DNA from 3 places in the Nonomuraea sp. NPDC005730 genome. Region 3 is predicted to be linked to each of the others. Evidence: riboswitches for the same ligand, from Rfam matches in the RefSeq annotation. Region 3 holds a riboswitch; each other region holds the start of a gene.
The links. A riboswitch is a leader RNA that binds a small molecule or an ion and turns the genes downstream of it on or off. The one in region 3 is predicted to bind S-adenosylmethionine.

Region 1 (6,894 bases), on a different contig from region 3:
CTTCGGCCACACCTCCGACAACCGCCGCCAGCTCACCGCGATGGACGTCGTGGCGCACGAGTACGGCCACGCCGTCTTCGCCACCACGCCCGGCATCGACCTCGGCGACAACGAGAAGGCCATACTCAACGAGTCCACCGGCGACATCTTCGGCGCGCTGACCGAGCAGTACGCCAACCAGCCCGCCACCCTCGACCCGCCCGACTACACGGTCGGCGAGGAGGTCAACGTCGACGGAACCGGCCCGATCCGCTACATGTACAAGCCGTCGCTGATCCCCGGCCACCCCGACTGCTTCAGCAGCGCGGTGCCGTCAATGCCGCCCGATGTCGGGGCCGGGGTCCAGAACCACTGGTTCTACCTGCTGGCCGAGGGCAGCAACCCGACCAACGGTCAGCCGCCCAGCCCGACCTGCGACTCCTCCTCCATCGTCGGGCTCGGTGCGCGCAAGGCGGGCCAGATCTACATGGGCACGCTGCTGCGCAAGACCACTTCCTGGCCGCACACCATGGCCCGCCGCGCCTCGCTGCAGGCGGCCCTGGATATGTTCCCCGGGTCGTGCCTGGAGTACAACACGGTCAAGGCCGCGTGGAACGCCGTCCGCGTGCCCGTCCGCGCCGGGGAGCCGTACACGTGCGACTTCTCGGTCGCGGTCGACCCCACCGCGGCGGCCGTGCAGCCCGGCCAGACCGTGAGCGTCACCGTCGGCAGCGCCGTCGTCTCGGGCGGCCCGCAGCAGATCTCGCTGTACGCCAGGGGGCTTCCGGCGGGCATGACGGCCTCCTTCAGCCCGGCGAGCATCACCACCGGCGCCACCTCCACGCTGACCGTCACGGTCGGCGCGAGCACCGCGTCCGGCACCTACCCGATCACGGTGCTGGCCGACGGCGTCGCCCTCGACCACACGGCCACCCTCACCCTTACCGTGGTTCCATGAGCCGATGACGCCGCCGCGAGGGTTTCAGCCACGTTCCGGCCCGGCGCGCCGGAAGTATGTGCCGGGCTCATTTTCAAGGCCGTTGAAAGGGCCGATGCCTAACGTTCTGCGCGGGCCGTCATCTACCGCAAGGAGCGACATGAGGTTCATCGCAGCAACCGCCGCCACGATGGTGCTCGCCTCCTCCCCGGCCGCGGCCGAACCCGAGAGAAGCGACCGGGAGATCCCCCTCGCGTCCATCGAGTACACGACCGGTCTCACCGTGACCTTCTCCGACAGTCAGCCCTCCGACGAAGTGGGGATGTCCCAGCTCGGGATCATCGGCCGCGCGCCGCTCATCGACTGGGACCGGAGCAACAGCTACCTGCAGACCTACCTGGAGATCACCCCGCCCGACGTGCCGGTGCCCCAGCGGCTCGTCGACGACCACGGCGCCGACCTGCCCGCCGAACTGCGGGGACGGCGGATCACCAGCGAGCCGGTCACCGTACGCGGCCTGACCGCTCCGGCCGGCGCCGTGCTCTCCGGCTCATGCACCGCCGAACACTTCGGCTGGCACCTGTGGCACGAGAACGGCCAGGCCGGCCTGGCGCCCAAGTCGTTCACCACCCCCGACTTCGGCGGCTTCAAGGAGCGTCGCGCGGAGAGCTTCATCTTCAACTGCCTGCCGGCGGGTTCGCCGAGCTACCTGTGGGCCCGGCACCGCCTGTACTACTGGAACGGCACCAGCTGGTGGAAGCAGGCGGACAGGAAGGTCGGCCCCGGTCTCCAGGCGGAAGAGGTCAAGGGCAAGATCAAGCTGCACCGCAGGGTCAGCTATGACGACGGCTGGGGCTCCAGCCCCAACTGCCTCAGCGGGGCCTGCAAGTACACCCGTGAGGGACGTTTCACCAGCTGACGGCTGACAGGTCCCCGACCAGAAATCCCCAGCCGGGCTGTGTCCGGCTGGGGTTTCCGCGCTGCCGCCGTCGCCCTCCTGTGTTGACGAGGTCGTCGGTCGTTGGGGAGGATCGGCCTCAGGTGATCATCCAGAGGATCCGAGGGACCTGGCCCTGTGACGGTCCGGCAACCTGCCCGGTCCGGGCAAGGTGCCAACGCCAGGCACGATGAGGAAGGTCTGATGAGCGTTCAGCTCGATGTTCCCGTGCTCGCCGGTTCCTTGGTGCGGCTGGAGCCGCCGACGATGGAGCACGCGGTCGACCTGGCCGCGGCGGCCGAGGAGGACCGGGTGTCCTACGGATTCACGCTGGTTCCCAGCGGGAGGCAGATGCGGGCCTACGTGGCGACGCAGTTGGCCAGGCGTGGGCTGACGCCGTTCGCGCAGATCCGGGTGCGTGACGGGAAGGCCGTGGGGTGCACCGGATTCCGGGACCCGCGGCCATGGCCGGATCGGCCGGCCCTGCGCGCGATCGAGATCGGCTTCACCTGGCTCGCTCCGGGACTCGGCGATGTTCGCGGTGGTCGCATCCGAATGGCCGGCCGTCCGGCGAACCCTCACAACCCGCCTGGCCTCAGCGAGCGCTCGATGAAGACCGGCAGACGGTAGCCAAGGGCCCCTCGCCGGGCAGGGGCGCCTGGCCCAGGAACGCCGAGGTGGTGGCCACGAACCGGTCGGCGTCGTCGAGCCACGGAAAGTGCCCTGCCCCGGCCTGTACGACGAGCTCGGCGTGCGGGAACAGCGCGACGAGCTCGGTCACCGCGGCGGGAGGGGAGTTCAGGTCCACCTCGCCCGCGAGCAGCAGCACCGGCGAGGTGAAGCGGGTGAGCGCGGCACGGGTGGCATCGGGGGCGAAGGCGCCGTCGGAGCCGAACACGGCTGCCGCCTCGTTGTTCCGCTGCTCGTCCTCGGCGGCCTTGTGCGCCTGGGCCGTCTCGTCCCAACGGCCGTACCAGAACGGCGCGATGGCCTGGAAGTCGTCACGGGTGGCCTGCCCTGACATGACCTTCTCCAGGGCCGCGAACGCCCCCGGGAACCAGGGCTCGCCCTCGCGCGACCGGGCGGTCCCCCGCCGGACCTCTTCGGTGATCCCGATGCCGACGGCGGCGACACTCGGAGCGACCAGGACGAGCCTTCTGACGCGTTCCGGATGGCGGGCCGCATAGAGCACGGCCAGATTCGTGCCCCCGGAATGGGAGAGCAGGTCCATCCGGTCGAGCTCAAGGTGCTCGCGCAGGGCCTCGACGTCATCGACAAGGCGGTCGCAACGGTACGAGGCGGTGTCCGGCGGCACGGCGGACCGGCCGGTGCCCCGCAGGTCCGCCATGATCAGCTGCCGGTGCGCCGAGAGGCCCCCGAGGTCGCCGAGGTAGGCGGAAGCCTGCATCGGCCCGCCGGGCAGGCAGACCACAGGGGGACCGTCGCCGAACACGTGGTAGGCGAGCTCGATGCCGTCGTAGGAGGTGAAGAAGTCCATGCCCGCCAGCCTGCGGGGAGACGCCGCGCCTCGGCTATCGTTTAGCCACACCTACATGATGAGGGCGGATGGCGGTCGAGATCAGGTTCACCGCGGCGTCGGTCGCGAAGGTGCGATTCGCCGTCTCACCGCTGGGCGAGACGGTGCTGGCGCTGCGGATCCTGTTCGGTACGGGCGGTCATGCCGTCCACCGGTCCTGGGTGCGCCAGGCGCGCCCGCTGCTGGCGCGCGAGAGCGAGCTGCCGCTGCTGCGCGCGCTGATCGCCGGGCCGCTGCCGTCGTTCCTGTTCCCGGCACCGGCTCAGCGCCTGCCTGCCATCGCGACGGAGCTGGACCTGGTACGCGCCACGCAGGAGGACTTCTTCCGGCACGAGTACGGCGCGGTCCTGGGCATGCCGGCCGAGGACGCCCCCGAGCCCGCGACGGTACTGCCACGGCTGGCCGAGGCGCTGCATCGCTGCCACGAACTGCTGATCGCGCCACAGTGGGGCCGGATGTGCGCCGTGCTGGAGGCCGACATCGGCCGGCGCGCGCTGACCCTGGTGGAGGGCGGGGTGCAGGCGCTGTTCGCCGAGTTGCACCGCGACATCGCCTGGGACGACGGCCAGCTGGTGGTCCACGGCCGGCGCACCCCGCACTCCGTGTACACGGTGGACACCGGCGGGCATGGCCTGGTCCTGCAGCCCAGCGTCTTCAACTGGCCGGACGTGGGTGTCGACAAGGCCCCGGTCACCGCCGCGTCGATCCGCTATCCGGCGATGGGCGTCGGCCTGCTCTGGGAGTCGCCCCGACCGGCGCTGACGGGCCTGATCCCGGTGCTCGGCCAGACGAGAACGCAGATCCTCGCCGCCTTGGCCGAACCTCTGACGACCGCGGCCCTGGCCACCCGCCTGAGCATCACGCCGAGCGCGGTCTCACAACACCTGGGCGCACTGCGGGGTGCGGGCCTGGTGTCGACACAACGCATGGGCCGCACGGCACTCCATCTGCGCACGGAACGCGCAACCCACCTGATGGGCGACCCGGTTCCGAACGGTCACTGACGCCGCCGGGTCACGGGCCGTCCGGTCCGCCCGCCACGGCGCCCAGGACGAGGCGGAGCATCGAGCGGGCCAGGGCCTCCGGGTCTCCGTCCGCGCTTTCCGGCAGGGCGCCGCTCAGCCACAGGGTGGTGAAGCCGTGCGCCAGCGACCATGCGGCGATCGTGGTCGTCCGGTCGTGTTCCGGGCTCGGCGACAGCGAGCGGGCGCTGGTGTTGAGTACGTCCGCGGCGCGCCGCTGCGCGGATCGAACGCCGGGATCGTCCACGCGGTAGAGCTCGGGCCGGAACATCACCTCGAAGTAGGGCCGGTGGTCAAGGCCGAACCGGAGGTAGGCGACGCCGACCTCCCACACGTCGGAGGCGGCGTTCTCCAGAGCGTCGGCGAACATGGTGAAGCCCTCGGCGGCCACGGCCGTCAGCAGGCCCTGCTTGTCGCCGAAGTGGTAGGCGGGAGCGGCGTGTGAGACGCCGGCGCGGCGGGCCAGCTCGCGCAGACTCCATCCGGCCGGGCCGGATTCGCCGATGGCCTGCAGCGCGGCGTCGATGATGACGCGCCGCAGGTTGCCATGGTGGTAGGACGGCTGGCTGATGTTCCTCACCTCCGCGTTCCAAGGCTCAGCGTGACGACCACACCCTAGCTTGACATTGACAAGATGACGAACCTCCTCCAATCTGTCCAACGACAAGATTGGAGGACGGAATGGTTCCGTTCATCGCGCTCACCGCCGGTTTCGTCGTCCTGCGGCTCGCCGGCCTGGTCGGCATCGACGCACTCGACGCCTGGCAGCCGGCCCTGCGAGGCGCCCTGGCCCTGATGTTCGTCCTCACCGGCGTGCCCCACTTCCTGCCCTCGTGGCGCCGTGACTTCGTCGCGATGATCCCGCCGTCGTTCCCGCGGCCGGCCCTGCTGGTCACCCTCACCGGCGTCCTGGAGCTGGCCGGCGCCGCGGGGCTGCTGCTCGCGCCGGTCGCGCCGTACGCGGCGATCGGGCTGGCGCTGCTCATGGTCGCCATGTTCCCGGCCAACGTCTCGGCGGCCCGCCGCGGCCTCACGCTGGCCGGGAAGCCCGTGACCCCGCTGCCCGCCCGCACGGCCCTTCAGGTGCTCTTCATCGCCGCCGCCGTCGCTGCGGCCGTTTGAACTCACCGCCCCCTCACCACCGGCCTCACGACCGCCGAGCTGAAGGCCGGAGTTCCAGCACGACCGGAGGCGGGAGCTCGACCGAGGGAACGAACGCCGGCGTCGTTCCTGTCGGACGGCGGCCGCGCACGCAAGCGCTACAGATCGCCCGACGCCGACAGAACCCGCCCGATCCAGACGAACAACCGAAGGATCTGACGGAAGGGCCAGACCGCCACCCAGAAGACCGGTTCAAGCCAGCGGAACGGGCCGAGGAGGAGGGCCAGGACCATCATGACCGCGTCCGGATCCAGTGACCGCAGAACCCAGCACCACCCCCGATGCCCCCACCTCCGGTGCAGCACCAAGGACACCAGTGCGGGCGGCAACGTCAGAGCCGTCGCGAGCGCGAGCACGGACGGTCCCGGCAGCCAGATCCCGGCCGCGGCCCACACAGCAGCCCGTACATCCCCCACGAGACAGCCAGGCCGCCCAGCAGCCGGTCCGACGCCTTCCGCGCCCTGGCCGACCGTGCATCCGGGCTGATACTGCTCACGGGACGGCGGCTTCGGACGGTGACGCGGTCGCCCGCGTCATGCCGCCGGAGTTGTCATGCGCCCAGCGCTGCCCCTCCGGCTCAGCGACGACGTGCACCCCGGCCAGGTCTTCTGCGCCTTCCACTTCCCCGTCAGCGGGGTCAACGCGAGGCGACACCGCGACGTCATGCCCGAGTACAAGCTGACCGCGGTGCGACCGGAACACGCCTCCGTCGGCGGAGAAGCCACGGCACGCGAAACAGACCAGGGGTTCCCGGACCTGTGAGGCTCGGCCCACGAGCGGTCGCGGGGACCTCCGCCGCGGCAGCGCCCCCACGGCCGCCGGGCGGATGGCGGTGGGCGGCTTCGGGGTAGGGAGAGGGCAGGGGCTCGGGGGAGGCGGCAGATGACTGGACGGATCGTGGCGGGCGTGGACGGCTCTCCGCCCTCGATGGCGGCCGTCGAGTGGGCCGCGGCGGACGCCCGCAGGCGCTCGCTGGAACTGCGGCTGGTGCACGTGTGCGAGCCGTGGACAGGCGACGCGGGGACGGCCGAATACTGCGCCGGGATGCTGGAATCGACGGCGGACCGGGCGCGCGGCCTGGCCCCCGGCGTGGAGATCGGCACGGAGATCCTGTCCGGGCCGGTGGTGGACGACCTGGTGCGGGAGTCGGCGGAGGCCGACAGCCTGGTGCTGGGCAGCAGAGGGCGGGGCGGTTTCGCCGGGATGGTGCTCGGCTCCACGAGCCTGGCGCTGGCCGGGCACGCCGCGAGCCCGGTCGTGGTCGTCCGTGAGGCCGCCACGATACGCCACGGCAGGATCGTGGTCGGATACGACGGATGGC
Region 2 (6,894 bases), on a different contig from region 3:
AGGACCGCGCCGACGCCGTCACGCGCGCCCTCGCCCATGACGTGCAGGGTCACCCCCCTGGCCCGGCCGCGGGCGTCCTTGAGCAGGTCGAGCACGAGCGCGTGCTCGATCACCTCGATCGACCCGGCGCGGACCGCCTCGACCAGCGCCCGCTGCACCTCGGCACCCGTGGCGTCGCCGCCGGCGTGCACGATCCGGTGGCGCCGGTGGCCACCTTCCCTGGTGAGCTGGAGCTCGCCGTCGGGGGTGCGGTCGAACCGGGCGCCGCGCTCGATGAGCCGCCGCAGCGCGCCCGGCCCCTCGGTCACCAGGGTCCGTACGGCCTTGGTGTCGCACAGCCCGACCCCGGCGAGCAACGTGTCGCTCAGGTGCTCGCCGGGGGTGTCGCGCGGGTCGAGCACGGCGGCGATGCCTCCCTGGGCCCACTTGGTGGACCCGGCGGACAACACGTCCTTGGTGACGACCAGGACCTTGGCCGCGGGATCCAGCTCGGCGTGGCGCAGCGCCACGGTCAGCCCCGCGACGCCGGAGCCGACGACGACCACGTCCGCCTCGACGGTCCAGCCGGGTTCGGGGGCCGTCAGACGCGGGGGAATCGCCGGTGCACTCATGGGGGTCTCCTCACTGAGGCGATTTCGTCACTATGACGATAACGCCTGCCGCAGCGTGGACATGCCCCGGGGGCACCGTACGGATCAGGGACGAAGGCTCAGGACGACGTTGTCGATCAGCCGGGTGCCGCCCACCCGGGCCGCCACGGCGAGCACGGCCGAGCCCTCGTAGGAGTCGTCGACCTCCTTGAACGTGGCCGGATCGACCAGCGCCAGGTAGTCGAGGTCGAGATCGGCGCCGGCCTCGGCGAGCACCGCGCGGGCGGTGGACCGGATCGCGCCGGCGGTGAGCTCGGCCGCGCCCGCCCGCAGGGCGCGGGACAGGGCCAGCGCGACCGTGCGGTCGTCGGCCGACAGGTAGCGGTTGCGGCTGGACAGGGCCAGGCCGTCGGGCTCGCGCACGGTGGGCGCCCCGACGATCTCGATGGACAGGTCGAGGTCGGCCACCATGCGGCGGATGACGGCGAGCTGCTGGGCGTCCTTCTGGCCGAAGATCGCCACGTCGGGGCGCACCAGGTTGAACAGCTTGAGCACCACCGTCAGCACGCCGTCGAAGTGGCCCGGTCTGGAGGCGCCCTCGACGATCGTGCCCATGTCGCCCGCGCAGACGCTCACCTGGCGGTCGGGGCGGTACATGTCCTCGGGCGAGGGCGCGAACACGACGTGGACGTCCTCCTCCCGGCACACGTCGAGGTCGGCGTCGAACGTCCGGGGATAGCGGGAAAAATCCTCGTTAGGACCGAATTGCAGCGGGTTGACGAAGATGCTGACCACGACCTGGTCGGCGCGCACGCGGGCGGCCCTGATCAGCGACCGGTGGCCCTCGTGCAGCGCGCCCATGGTCGGGACCAGCGCCACCCGGCCCGTGCCACGGGCCTTCGCCAGGTCGTCCCGGTTGCCGGCCACGATCAGATCCATTGCTGCCCTCCACACCCGACGGTCAGGTCCATATATTGCCCCCAAGCGCGTCGAGCAGCCGCTCCGCCTCCTCCGGTTTGAGCAGCCCCGCGGCCAGCGCCCGGTCGGCGGTGAGCCGGGCCAGCGCGATGTAGGCGTCGGCGGCCTCCGGAGCGGCCAGGATCAGCGCGTCGACGTGTTTGCGCACCGTGCCGGCGTCGCCGCGGACGACCGGCCCGGTCAGCCCGGCGATGCCCAGCCGCAGCACGTTGTCGAGGGCCGCGCCGAGCAGCGGGCCCAGCATCCGGCCCGGGTGCTCGACGCCGATGCGCCCGAGCAGCTCCTCGGACTCGGCGATGAGCGTGACCATGTGGTTGGCGGCGTTGGCCAGGGCCGCGTGGTAGAGCGCGCGGTCGCTCTCGGCGATCCAGACCGGCTCGCCGCCCATCTCGATCACCAGCGCCTCGGCGACCGGCCGCAGCATGTCGGGCGCGGTGACGCCGAACGAGATGCCGGTGATCTTGTTGAGGTCGTCGTCGCGGCCGGTGAAGGTCATGACCGGGTGGAGCGCGAGCGGCAGGGCGCCCACCCCGGCGGCGGGATCGAGCACCGACAGGCCGTACGCGCCGCTGGTGTGGACGAGCAGCTTGCCCTGGAGGTCGGCGCCCGTACGGGCCAGGCCGGCCACCAGGTCGGGCAGCGCGTCGTCGGGGACGGTCAGCAGGATGAGCTGGGCGGCGGCCACCACCTCGTCGGGCCGCGTCAGCTCCACCCCGAGCCGGTCGGCGGCCCACCGCCGCGATCTGTCGGAGACCCCGCTCGCGGCCACGATCCGGTGGCCCGCCTGCGCCAGCGCGGCGCCGAGCGCCGAGCCGACCTTGCCCGCGCCGAGCACGCCGACGGTCAGCCGTGCCGGGCGATCACCTGCGTCCATGACGTCTCACCCCTGTCGACCGTGATGGCACTGCCGACCAGCGTAACCGGCGGGCGGCGCCGCGCATGTCGCGGGCCGACGAACGAGATCCGGCATGTCCGCCGCTTTACCGCCCGTTGAGTTAATGACAAATGCGACAGGGGCATACGAATCGTGCACCCCCTGTCGAAAGAGATGAGGAGAGGGGTCCACGCACGACGACGAGCGCCGGGTCCTGACAACCCGACGCCCGCCTGGATGCGACCTCTTGGAGGTGCACTGACCGGTCATCCGCCGACTGACCGGCCGGGATCAGAGCCCGGACCGCGCGCGAGCGGTCCGGGCTCTCCCTGCCTCAGCGGCTGTAGACCGCGGTGTTGGGGCTCCCCTGGCAGCCGTTGATCGGCACGGCCTGGATGCCGATGTTGTTGCCGCAGACGGGCACGACGGCGGTGATGGGGAGGTGGATCGGGCTGCCGCTCAGGATGCCGTTGTTGCCGTGGGTGACGTCGTCGGCGTACGCGGGGGCCGCCAGCGCCAGCAGGGCAATGGCACCTGCCATGACCAGAGTCTTCTTCACGGGGGGCTCCTCTCAGTATGCGGCCGTGGCGGCCGCAATGCTTTGGTGGAGCGATCCGGCTCGCCGCTTACCGCGGATGGGCGAAACGCAGTCGCTCGGTGACAGTACGTAAACGTTAGCGCAATGTAGCGACCAAGTGTAGTCAATCAATGACTTAGCGTGTTGATGGCTGGAGTCATGAGATAGTCAGCGTCATGTGGCTCACCTGGCGCGCCGCGACCGAGCGCGCGCTCTACGGCGAGGAGGGTTTCTACCTCCGCGAACGCCCCTCGGGCCACTTCCGCACCTCGGTCGGGGCCTCGTCCGTGTTCGCCGAGGCGGTCCTGGCCCTGCTGGCGGAGGTCGACTCCGACCTCGGCCGCCCCGAGTGGCTCGACCTGGTCGACATCGGCTCCGGTGAGGGCATGCTGGTCCGCCGCGTCCTCGACATGGCCGAGCCCGCTCTGCGCGACCGGCTCCGGGTCACGTGCGTCGACCTGTCACCCAGGCCCCCGGGGCTGCCCGACGAGGTCGAGTGGCGCCGCTGCCTGCCGTCCAGCATCGCCGGCCTGGCCGTCGCCAACGAGTGGCTCGACAACATCCCGCTCGACGTGGCCGAGCAGACCTCCGGCGGCCCGCGTCTGGTCATGGTCAACACCCGGACCGGGGAGGAGCGTCTCGGCGGCCCGCTGCGGCCCGCCGACCGCGAATGGCTCGACCGCTGGTGGCCGCTGCCGCACGTGGGCACCCGCGCCGAGATCGGCCGTCCCCGTGACGACGCCTGGGCCTCCGTTCTGGTACGCCTCGCCCGCGGCCGGGCGATAGCCGTGGATTATGCACACCCTGTGGATAACCGACCGCTCTGTGGCACGCTGACCGGTTACCGCGACGGCGCGGTCGTCGCCCCCGTCCCCGACGGGACCTGCGACATCACCGCCCACGTCGCCCTCGACGCATGCGCCGAGGCCGGGCGGCGGGCCGGCGCGATATCCACAACCTTGTCCACACAGCGTGACATGTTGCGGGCGCTGGGCCTCACCGGCGCCCGGCCGCCGGTCGACCTCGCCCGCACCGATCCGCGCGCCTACGTGCGCGCGTTGTCGAGGGCGTCGGAGGAGGCCGAGCTGATCGATCCGGCCGGGCTCGGCGGGTTCGGCTGGCTCAGCCAGAGCCGGTGACGTCGAGGTCGAGCGAGCGCAGGCCGCGGATGACGAAGCCCGGCTTGTAGACCGGCTCCGCCCGCAGCTCCATCGTCCCGACCCGGTCCAGCAGCGCGGTGAACGACTCCGTCAGCTCGATCCTGGCCAGCGGCGCGCCCAGGCAGAAGTGGATGCCGGCGCCGAAGGAGATGTGCGGGTTGTCCGGACGGCCCAGGTCGAGCCGGTCCGGGTCCTCGAACACCTCGGGGTCCCTGTTGGCCGAGCCGAACAGGCAGGCGACCTCCGAGCCGCGCGGGATCCGCACGCCGTGCACATCGATGTCCTCCAGCACCCAGCGCTCGAAGAGCTGCAGCGGGGTGTCGTAGCGCAGCAGCTCCTCGATGGCGGTCGGCAGCAGCGAACGGTCGGCGCGCAGCCGGGCCAGCTCGCCGGGGTTCTTCAGCAGGGCCCGCCAGCCGTTGCCGGTGACGTTGACCGTGGCCTCGTGGCCCGCGTTGAGCAGCAGCACGCAGGTGCCGGCCAGCTCGTCGAGGGTCAGCTCGGGGATCGCGGCCAGGGCGCTGACCAGGTCCTCGCCGGGGTTCGCGAGCCGGTCGCGGGCCAGGTCCTTGAGGTAGGACTCGAACTCCTCGGCCGCGCGCACCGCCTGGTGCTGGGTCTCCAGGCTGGGGTTGAGCTCGTACATGCCGCACATGTCGGCCGACCACGGGCGCAGCAGGTGGCGGTCCTGCTCGGGGACGCCGAGCATCTCGGCGATGACCGTGACCGGCAGCGGCTCGGCGACCTCGGCGATCAGGTCGCCGCCGCCCTTCTCGACGTAGGCGTCGATCAGGCTCTCGGCGATGGCCCGGACGCGCGGGCGCAGCGACTCGACCATGCGCGGCGTGAACGCCTTGGACACCAGCCGGCGCAGCCTCGTGTGGTCCGGCGGCTCGACCTCCAGCATGCCGTTCCTGCTGACCCGCCAGAAGGGCTCCTGGAACTCCGGCTGGGGCTGCCGGCCGAACTCCTCGTGCGTGGCGACGTGGGTGTAGTCGCGGCCCAGCCGCCGGTCCCGGAGCAGCGCGTTCACGTCCGCGTGCCGGGAGATCAGCCACTGGTTGGACGGCTCGAAGTAGCGGACGGGCGCCTCGCGCCTCAGCTCGTCGTACGCCGGATAGGGGTCGACGACGAAATCCGGATTCCAGGGATCAAAGCGCACTATTTCATCTTATGAGACGGGTTGACCTGCCGAGCTTGCGAATCATGCCCGGGTGTCGGTTATAGTGCCGTCGTAGGTCATGAGTGCCAGCGACAAGCCCCGGCTAGCTGGCCGGCAACCCTCGCGTCCGCGGCGGGGTGCCCCGGGTGAAGACCTGGTCCGTCACGAGGTGTGGCGGGCAAGCGCGGGCTCCATGGCTGCTTCCAGGGGTCCGACCGACCCGTGAGGAGCTGTGCCGTGTCCACTCTGACGATCTTCACCTCTGTTCCCGCCCAGGCCGCCGCCGAGGCCACCGCCCCTGCCGCCGCCTACGGACGGTTGATCCCCGCCGTGCTCGGCGCCGACCTCGAAGTGCCGGTCAAGGGCGGCCGGCTGGTGAGCTACGCCAACCTCGACTACGCGGCCAGCGCCCCCTGTCTCGAGCCGGTCAGCGCCGCCGTCGCCGCCGCGCTCCCGGCCTACTCCAGCGTCCACCGCGGCGCGGGCTACGCCTCCCAGCTCACCACCGCCCGCTACGAGCAGGCCCGGCACACGGTCCGGGCCTTCGTCGGCGCCCGCCCGGACGACTCCGTCATCTTCACCCGCAACACCACCGACGCCACCAACCTGCTGGCCGGCTGCCTGCCCGAGGGCACGACCGTCGTCGTCTTCGACTCCGAGCACCACGCCTCGCTGCTGCCCTGGGAGCGGTCCGTACGCCTGGCGCCGCCCGCCTTCCCCGGCGAGGCCGTCCGCGCCGCCGACGAGGCGCTGGCCGGGATCGAGGGCCCCAAGCTGCTCGTGGTCACCGCCGCCTCCAACGTCACCGGCGAGCTGTGGCCCATCGCCGCCCTCGCCCACATCGCCCACCGGCACGGCGCCCGGATCCTGGTGGACGCCGCCCAGCTCGTCCCGCACCGCAGGCTCAACCTGACCGCGCTCGACCTGGACTACGTGGCCTTCTCCGGCCACAAGCTGTACGCGCCCTTCGGCGCCGGCGTGCTGGTCGGACGCCGTGACTGGCTGGCGGCGGGCGAGCCGTACCTGAAGGGCGGCGGCGCGGTGCGCTCGGTGGGCGAGACCACCGAGTGGCACGACGACCCCGAGCCCCGCCACGAGGCCGGCACCCCCAACGTGCTCGGCGCCATCGCCCTGGCCGCCGCCTGCGACGCGCTCACCGCCACGGGGTGGACGGAGCTGGTGCGCGAGGAGGAGCGCCTGATCGCCCGGCTGCGTACCGGTCTGGCCTCGATCGCGGGGGTGCGCGAGCTGTCGTTGTGGGGCGCGGACCACCCGCGGGTGGGGATCGTGTCGTTCGTCGTGGACGGCTACTCGGCCCGGGAGGTGGCCGAGGCGCTGTCCGGCGAGTACGGCATCGGCGTGCGTGACGGGAAGTTCTGCGCGCACCCGTTCGTCCGGCACCTGCTGGGCACCTCCGATGGAGGTTGCGAGGACGGCACCGCCTCGGCGGTCCGCGCCTCCATCGGCATCGGCAGCACGCAGGAGCACGTCGACCGCCTGATCGAGGCCCTGCGCGACCTGGTCAGCCGCTGAGCTCAGCGGTTGGGCGGCTT
Region 3 (6,894 bases):
CACGTCCACGTACTCCAGGGCCTCGTCCAGGTAGCCGTGGTCGTCTGCCTGGGCGGGCATCGTCATGGCGGCCGCGGCGGCCACCATGACGGCTCCGAGCCCGAGAACGCGCGCGGTGCGGGAATTCATGTAACTACTCCTTTGTGCGGTGAATCGTCACTTCGTTTCGTTACTGTCCGTAGTCAATAACTACTAAACGTGACGGGACCGGACACAACAAAAGGCGGCCGGATCCTTGGAGATCCGAACCGCCTTCTGATGCGTCAGCGACCAGGCGAGGCCTAGAAGTCCATGTCGCCGCCGCCGGGCATGCCGGCCGGAGCAGCAGGGGTCTTCTCGGGCTTCTCGGCGATGACGGCCTCGGTGGTGAGGAAGAGCGCCGCGATGGAAGCGGCGTTCTGCAGCGCGGAGCGCGTCACCTTGGCCGGGTCGATGATCCCGGAGTCGAACATGTTGACGTACTCGCCGGTAGCGGCGTTGAGGCCCTCGCCCGGGGTCAGGTTGCGCACCTTCTCCACGACGACGCCGCCCTCGAGGCCGGCGTTGACCGCGATCTGCTTGAGGGGCTCCTCAAGAGCCTTCTTCACGATCGCCGCGCCGGTGGCCTCGTCGCCGTTGAGCTCGAGCTTGTCGAACGCCTTGGCGCCGGCCTGCAGCAGCGCCACGCCACCGCCGGGGACGATGCCCTCCTCGACGGCCGCCTTGGCGTTGCGCACGGCGTCCTCGATGCGGTGCTTGCGCTCCTTGAGCTCGACCTCGGTCGCCGCACCGGCCTTGATGACCGCCACGCCACCGGCCAGCTTGGCCAGGCGCTCCTGCAGCTTCTCGCGGTCGTAGTCGGAGTCGGTGCGCTCGATCTCGGCGCGGATCTCGTTGACCCGGCCGGAGATCGCCTCGGCGTCACCGGCGCCGTCGACGATGGTGGTCTCGTCCTTGGTCACCACGACCTTGCGGGCGCGGCCGAGCAGGTCGAGGGTGGCGGTCTCGAGCTTGAGGCCGACCTCCTCGGCGATGACCTGACCGCCGGTCAGGATCGCGATGTCGCCCAGCATGGCCTTGCGGCGGTCGCCGAAGCCCGGGGCCTTGACGGCCACGGAGCGGAACAGGCCGCGGATCTTGTTGACCACCAGGGTCGCCAGGGCCTCGCCGTCGACGTCCTCGGCGATGATCAGCAGCGGCTTGCCGGACTGCACGACCTTGTCGAGCAGCGGCAGCAGGTCCTTGTTGGCCGAGACCTTGCTGTTGACGATCAGGATGTACGGGTCTTCGAGAACGGCCTCCATGCGGTCGGAGTCGGTCACGAAGTACATCGACGTCATGCCCTTGTCGAAGCGCATGCCCTCGGTGAGCTCCAGCTCGAGACCGAAGGTGTTGCTCTCCTCGACGGTGATGACGCCTTCCTTGCCGACCTTGTCCATCGCCTCGGCGATGAGCGAGCCGATCTCGGGGTCGGCGGCGGAGATGGAGGCGGTGGAAGCGATCTGCTCCTTGGTCTCCACATCCTTGGCCAGCTTGGAGAGCTCCTCGCTGACCCGCTCGACGGCGGCCTCGATGCCCTTCTTCAGGGCCATCGGGTTGGCGCCGGCGGCGACGTTGCGCAGACCTTCGCGCACCAGAGCCTGGGCGAGCACGGTGGCCGTGGTGGTGCCGTCGCCGGCGACGTCGTCAGTCTTCTTGGCGACTTCCTTGACCAGCTCGGCGCCGATCTTCTCCCACGGGTCCTCGAGCTCGATCTCCTTGGCGATGGAGACACCGTCGTTGGTGATCGTGGGAGCGCCCCACTTCTTCTCCAGCACGACGTTGCGCCCCTTGGGGCCCAAGGTCACCTTGACGGCGTCGGCGAGCTGGTTCATACCGCGCTCGAGACCGCGCCGGGCGTCCTCGTCAAACGCGATCATCTTGGCTGCCATAAGGCTAGACCTCCCAGATGCAGGGTGGCGTGTCCTGGATCGAGCCGACGCCCGCGACGGCATAGGCCTGCATCTCCGTTCGGCAGACCCCATCGTCTCGATCCGAGTTGTTGGCACTCTGCCACACAGAGTGCCAACGAACTGTTTAGCACTCTACCCTGCCGAGTGCAAGCCACGGGCACCCCACCCCAGCTCATCGGGCAGGTCATCGGGTGCGCCGGTTCGTACGGCGAGCCGCCCCAAAGGTGCGACCCGCCGTGCGAAGCCGACGGAGGAACAGTGACGAGCCGTACGGACTGCGCTGCCGCACGTCCCGCCTGGTGCATACCAGCGAGGGTGAATCAGACCGTGCGGACGGACTCCGCCTGCGGCCCCTTCTGGCCCTGCGTGATCTCGAACTCGACACGCTGTCCCTGTTCGAGAGAGCGGTACCCGTCCATCATGATCGCTGAGTAATGGACGAATACATCCTTACCACCGTCTACCGCGATGAAGCCGTAGCCCTTGTCCGCGTTGAACCACTTGACGGTGCCCTGCGCCACTTCCGACTCCTCTTACTGGGCTCGCAGATCTCGCCCATTCCTTCGCGAGACCCGTAATCGCATGACTTTTGGGAAAATCAGCCAGACGATCGCCCTCGACCATACCTGTGGCACGGGGTTTGGCAACAGAGTCAACCGACAAAACGCTAATTTCATCGAAGGCTGAGTCGTTCGAGGTTGAATTTGGTTCTAAAACAAGAAGGCGCCCACAAGGGGCGCCTTCAAGAGTGGGTGGTCCGGCGGTCAGCCGCCCGCGACGGCAGGGATGATGGAGATCTGAGCGCCTTCAGGGGCGGGAGTGTCCAGCCCCTCGACGAAACGGACATCCTCTTCGCCAACGTATACGTTGACAAAACGACGAATCTTGCCCGATTCATCCAGAATTCTCGCGCCGATCCCCGGGTAGTCGGAGTCGAGCTTGGCGAGAACGTCACGAAGAGTCGCCCCTTCGCCACTCACCTCGGCGTTACCCCCGGTGTAAGTGCGCAGAATGGTGGGAATCCGCACAGAAACGCTCATGGTTTTTGTTGCCTTTCCTGGATTGTCAGACAGTCGCGCGGAACGCGTCGAGAGAGGGCCGGATCACGGCGGTGGGCCGCGCGTCGTCGCTGATCGCGTCGAGCGTCTTGAGGCCGTCGCCGGTGTTCAGGACCACGGTCTCGGCCTCGGGGTCGAGCCTGCCCGTCTCGACGAGCTTCTTCAGCACGCCCACCGTGACGCCGCCCGCGGTCTCGGCGAAGATGCCCTCGGTGGAGGCCAGGAGCTTGATGGCGGCGACGATCTCGGGGTCGGTGACGTCCTCGACGCCCCCGCCCGTACGCCGGGCGATGTCCAGCACGTACGGCCCGTCGGCGGGGTTGCCGATGGCCAGCGACTTGGCGATCGTGTCCGGCTTGACCGGCTGGACCACGTCGTGCCCCGCCTTGTACGCCGTCGAGACCGGCGAGCACCCGGCCGCCTGGGCCCCGAACACCTTGTACGGGGTGTCCTCGACCAGCCCGAGCGTGATCAGCTCCTTGAACCCCTTGTCGATCTTCGTGAGCTGGGAGCCGGAGGCGATGGGGATGACGATCTGCTCGGGCAGCCGCCAGCCGAGCTGCTCGGCGATCTCGTACGCGAGCGTCTTGGACCCCTCGGCGTAGTAGGGCCGCAGGTTGACGTTGACGAACCCCCACTGCTCGCCCAGCGGGTCGCCGATCAGCTCGGAACAGAACCGGTTGACCTCGTCGTACGTGCCGTCGATGCCGATCAGCCGGCCGCCGAACACCCGGGCCATGGCGATCTTGGCCGCCTCGAGGTCGGCCGGGATGAACACGCACGCGTCGAGGCCGGCCCGCGCGGCGGCGGCGGTGACCGCGCCGGCGAGGTTGCCCGTGGAGGAGCAGGAGAGCGTGTGGAAACCGAAGTTCCTGGCCGCCTCGACGGCGATGGCGACCACCCGGTCCTTGAAGGAGTGGGTGGGGTTGCCCGAGTCGTCCTTCACGTGCAGGGACCGGATGCCGAGCGCCTTGCCGAGGTTGCCGGCCTTGACCAGCTTCGTCCAGCCCGGGTTCATGTTGGGCTTGCTCGCCACGTCGGCGGGGACGGGGAGCAGGGAGCGGTAGCGCCAGATGTTGGCGGGGCCGGACTCGATGTCCGCGCGGGTCACCTGGCCGAAGGAGTAGGCCGCTTCGAGCGGCCCGAAACACTCCAGGCAGGCGAAGCTGGGGCCCAGGGGGTAGCGCGTGCCGCACTCGCGGCAGGACAGAGCGACGGCAGGACCAAAGTCGAGCGACATGAAGCGAGGCCTTCCCTCATCTTCGCCCGCGGCCACCTTGACCGCGAACCGGAATTGGCACCTTGTCCCGGTCGGCCTCGCCAGGTCGCGAGCACAAGCCGGGAGGGTTGCCGGGGCTTCGCAGGGCCGGTCCCTCCACCCCTCTGGATGAGCAATATTCAGTTGTCGAAAAGGACTCTACCTTCTCAAGTGGCGGAAACAACCGCCCGTCTCACGATTTGAGAGGACACGTCTCACCGATAGTCCTCCCCGAGGACTCCCTGCACGTACTTGCGGGCCTGGTGGATGCGGGACTTGGCCGTGCCGAGCGGGATGTTGAGCTGCTCGGCCACCTCGCTGTAGTCGAGCTGGACGATGTCGCGCAGCACCAGCGCCTGGGCCAGGTCGGGCTTGTCGGCCTCCAGCGCCTCCATCGCGTCGAGCAGGTCGAGCCGCGAGCCGGCGATCACGCTGACCCGCCGCGCGTCCGGCTTCTGCATCGGCAGCTCCTCCGACGTCTGCTCGGCGGCCCTGCGCTTCAGCGAGCGGTACGTGGTGCGCGCGCAGTTGGCGGTCACGATGTGCAGCCAGGTGCTGAACCTGGCCCGCCCCTCGAACCGGCCGATGTTGCGCGCCACGGCCAGCAGAGTGTCCTGCGAGGCTTCTTCGGCGTCCTGGTGATAGGGCAGGATCCGAGCGCAGTGGCGCATCACGTCAGGCTCGATCCTGGCCAGGAGCTCGCCGAGCGCGCGATGGTCTCCGGCCGCGGCCGAGCGGGCGAGTTCCTCGGTTAGCTCATCTAGCGCCATAGCTGGGATCCTATGGGCGAAGGGAGCCCAAATGAACAGCGTTCTCGTGGCGTCCAACCGCGGGCCGGTCTCCTTCACCGTCGACGACGACGGTGAGCTGACCATGAAACGCGGTGGTGGCGGCCTCGTCTCGGGCCTGTCGGGGGTGGCCAAGGAGCACGGCGTGCTGTGGGTGTGCGCCGCGCTGTCCGACGGCGACCGCAGCGCCGTGCGCCTGGCCCCGGGGGGCCGGCTCGACCGCGGCGGCTACGACACGGGCGCCCTGCGGATGCTCGACATCCCCGCGGCCACCTTCCACCGCGCCTACAACGCCGTGGCCAACTCGACCCTCTGGTTCGTCAACCACCTGCTGTACGACATCCCCAACTCCCCCAGTTTCGGCACCAAGTTCCGGCGCGAGTGGGAGTCCTACCGCGACTACAACGGCGCGTTCGCGCTGGCGCTGGCCGAGGAGGCCGGGCACGGCGCGCGCGTGATGGTCCAGGACTACCACCTGACGCTCACCCCGGCGATGCTCCGCGCCGAGCGGCCCGACCTGCGCATCGCCCACTTCAGCCACACGCCGTGGGCGCCTCCCGAGTACTTCTCCCTGCTGCCCGACGCGGTGACCAGGGAGGTGCTCGACGGCATCCTGGGGGCCGACCACGCGGGCTTCCTCACCGCCCGGTGGGCGGCGGCGTTCATGGACTGCTGCGAGGCGCTGCTGGGCGCGCGGGTGGACCGCGCGGCCCGCACGGTCACCCACGAGGGCAGGACGACCCGCGTCGGCGTGCACAGCCTGGGCGTGGACGGCGCGGCGCTGTGGGCGCGGGCCTGCGAGCCCGACGTCGAGTCGCACATGGCCGCGCTGGCCGAGCAGGTGGCCGGCCGCCGGCTGGTCGTCCGCATCGACCGCACCGAGCTGTCCAAGAACATCGTGCGCGGGCTGCTGGCCTACCGGGAGTTCCTGGCCGCCCATCCGGAGTGGCACGGCAAGGTGGTCCACCTGGCCTTCGCCTACCCAAGCCGGCACGACCTGCCCGAATACCGCGAGTACACCGCGTCGGTGCAGCGCTGCGCGCGCGAGATCGAGGACGAGTACGCCACCGAGGACTGGGACCCGGTCATCCTCAACGTCAACGACGACTACCCGCGCTCGCTGGCCGCCTACCGGCTGGCGGACGTGCTGCTGGTCAACCCCATCCGCGACGGCATGAACCTGGTCGCCAAGGAGGGGCCGGTCCTGTCGCCGCGCTGCGCCCTGGTGCTCTCGCGCGAGGCGGGGGCGGCGGCCGAGCTGGGGCCGTACGCGCTGGTGGTCAACCCCTACGACGTGAGCGGCACGGCGGACGCGCTGCACGAGGCGCTGGTGATGCCCGAGGACGAACGCAGGCGGCGCCGCGACCGGCTGCACGAGGCGGCCACCGCGCTGCCGCCGCACAAGTGGCTGGAGTCCCAACTCGACGCCCTGCTTTAACATGAGAAGTCGGGTTCACTGCCAATGACGGAGGCTGCCGGGTGTCGACGGTCTCAGTGCCCATCAGACTCGTCCGGGACCGTCCGACCTGGCTCATCTACTTCCTGCTCGGCACGTTCGCCACGTTCGTGTACGGCCTGAGCGCCGCCCTCCCGCTCCTGCGCGCCGACCAGCGCACCACGGCCACCGTCGCCGGGCTGCACGGCACCGCCATGGCGGTCGGGACGATCGGCGCCGGGCTCGCGCTCCCCCTGCTCACCAGGCTGCTCGGCCGGCGCTCGACGTGCTGGTTCGGCCTGGCCGGGATGAACGCCGGCGTGCTGCTGGTCATGGCCACCTCCGCGCTGCCCCTGACGCTGCTCGGCTACGGCGTGGCCGGCGGCTTCGGCTCGGTCATGCTCTACGCGGCGATGGCCGAGCT

Region 1: another riboswitch for S-adenosylmethionine. It lies ahead of ABZ444_RS18565 (GNAT family N-acetyltransferase); the one in region 3 lies ahead of thrC (threonine synthase).
Region 2: another riboswitch for S-adenosylmethionine. It lies ahead of ABZ444_RS29530 (aminotransferase class V-fold PLP-dependent enzyme); the one in region 3 lies ahead of thrC (threonine synthase).

The regions. Positions count from the first base shown of each region.
Region 1 is NZ_JBEXYK010000013.1:96,171-103,064, reverse strand. Features, by position in the region: gene ABZ444_RS18575 (M4 family metallopeptidase) at 1-937, shown strand, start outside; gene ABZ444_RS18570 (hypothetical protein) at 1,077-1,835, shown strand; SAM riboswitch class I at 1,959-2,050, shown strand; gene ABZ444_RS18565 (GNAT family N-acetyltransferase) at 2,058-2,483, shown strand; gene ABZ444_RS18560 (alpha/beta hydrolase) at 2,449-3,351, opposite strand; gene ABZ444_RS18555 (DUF5937 family protein) at 3,420-4,394, shown strand; gene ABZ444_RS18550 (TetR/AcrR family transcriptional regulator) at 4,405-4,992, opposite strand; gene ABZ444_RS18545 (DoxX family membrane protein) at 5,094-5,534, shown strand; gene ABZ444_RS18540 (hypothetical protein) at 5,672-5,929, opposite strand; gene ABZ444_RS18535 (hypothetical protein) at 6,126-6,335, shown strand; gene ABZ444_RS18530 (universal stress protein) at 6,456-6,894, shown strand, end outside.
Region 2 is NZ_JBEXYK010000031.1:23,652-30,545, reverse strand. Features, by position in the region: gene ABZ444_RS29560 (L-aspartate oxidase) at 1-611, opposite strand, end outside; gene panC (pantoate--beta-alanine ligase) at 696-1,529, opposite strand; gene ABZ444_RS29550 (DUF2520 domain-containing protein) at 1,552-2,442, opposite strand; gene ABZ444_RS29545 (chaplin family protein) at 2,777-3,001, opposite strand; gene ABZ444_RS29540 (SAM-dependent methyltransferase) at 3,196-4,158, shown strand; gene ABZ444_RS29535 (cytochrome P450) at 4,142-5,341, opposite strand; SAM riboswitch class IV at 5,417-5,532, shown strand; gene ABZ444_RS29530 (aminotransferase class V-fold PLP-dependent enzyme) at 5,579-6,874, shown strand; gene ABZ444_RS29525 (DoxX family protein) at 6,877-6,894, opposite strand, start outside.
Region 3 is NZ_JBEXYK010000018.1:31,454-38,347, reverse strand. Features, by position in the region: gene ABZ444_RS22245 (hypothetical protein) at 1-129, opposite strand, end outside; gene groL (chaperonin GroEL) at 282-1,910, opposite strand; gene ABZ444_RS22235 (cold-shock protein) at 2,252-2,452, opposite strand; gene ABZ444_RS22230 (MoaD/ThiS family protein) at 2,696-2,971, opposite strand; gene thrC (threonine synthase) at 2,997-4,229, opposite strand; SAM riboswitch class I at 4,243-4,383, opposite strand; gene ABZ444_RS22220 (RNA polymerase sigma factor) at 4,463-5,017, opposite strand; gene ABZ444_RS22215 (trehalose-6-phosphate synthase) at 5,049-6,473, shown strand; gene ABZ444_RS22210 (hypothetical protein) at 6,515-6,894, shown strand, end outside.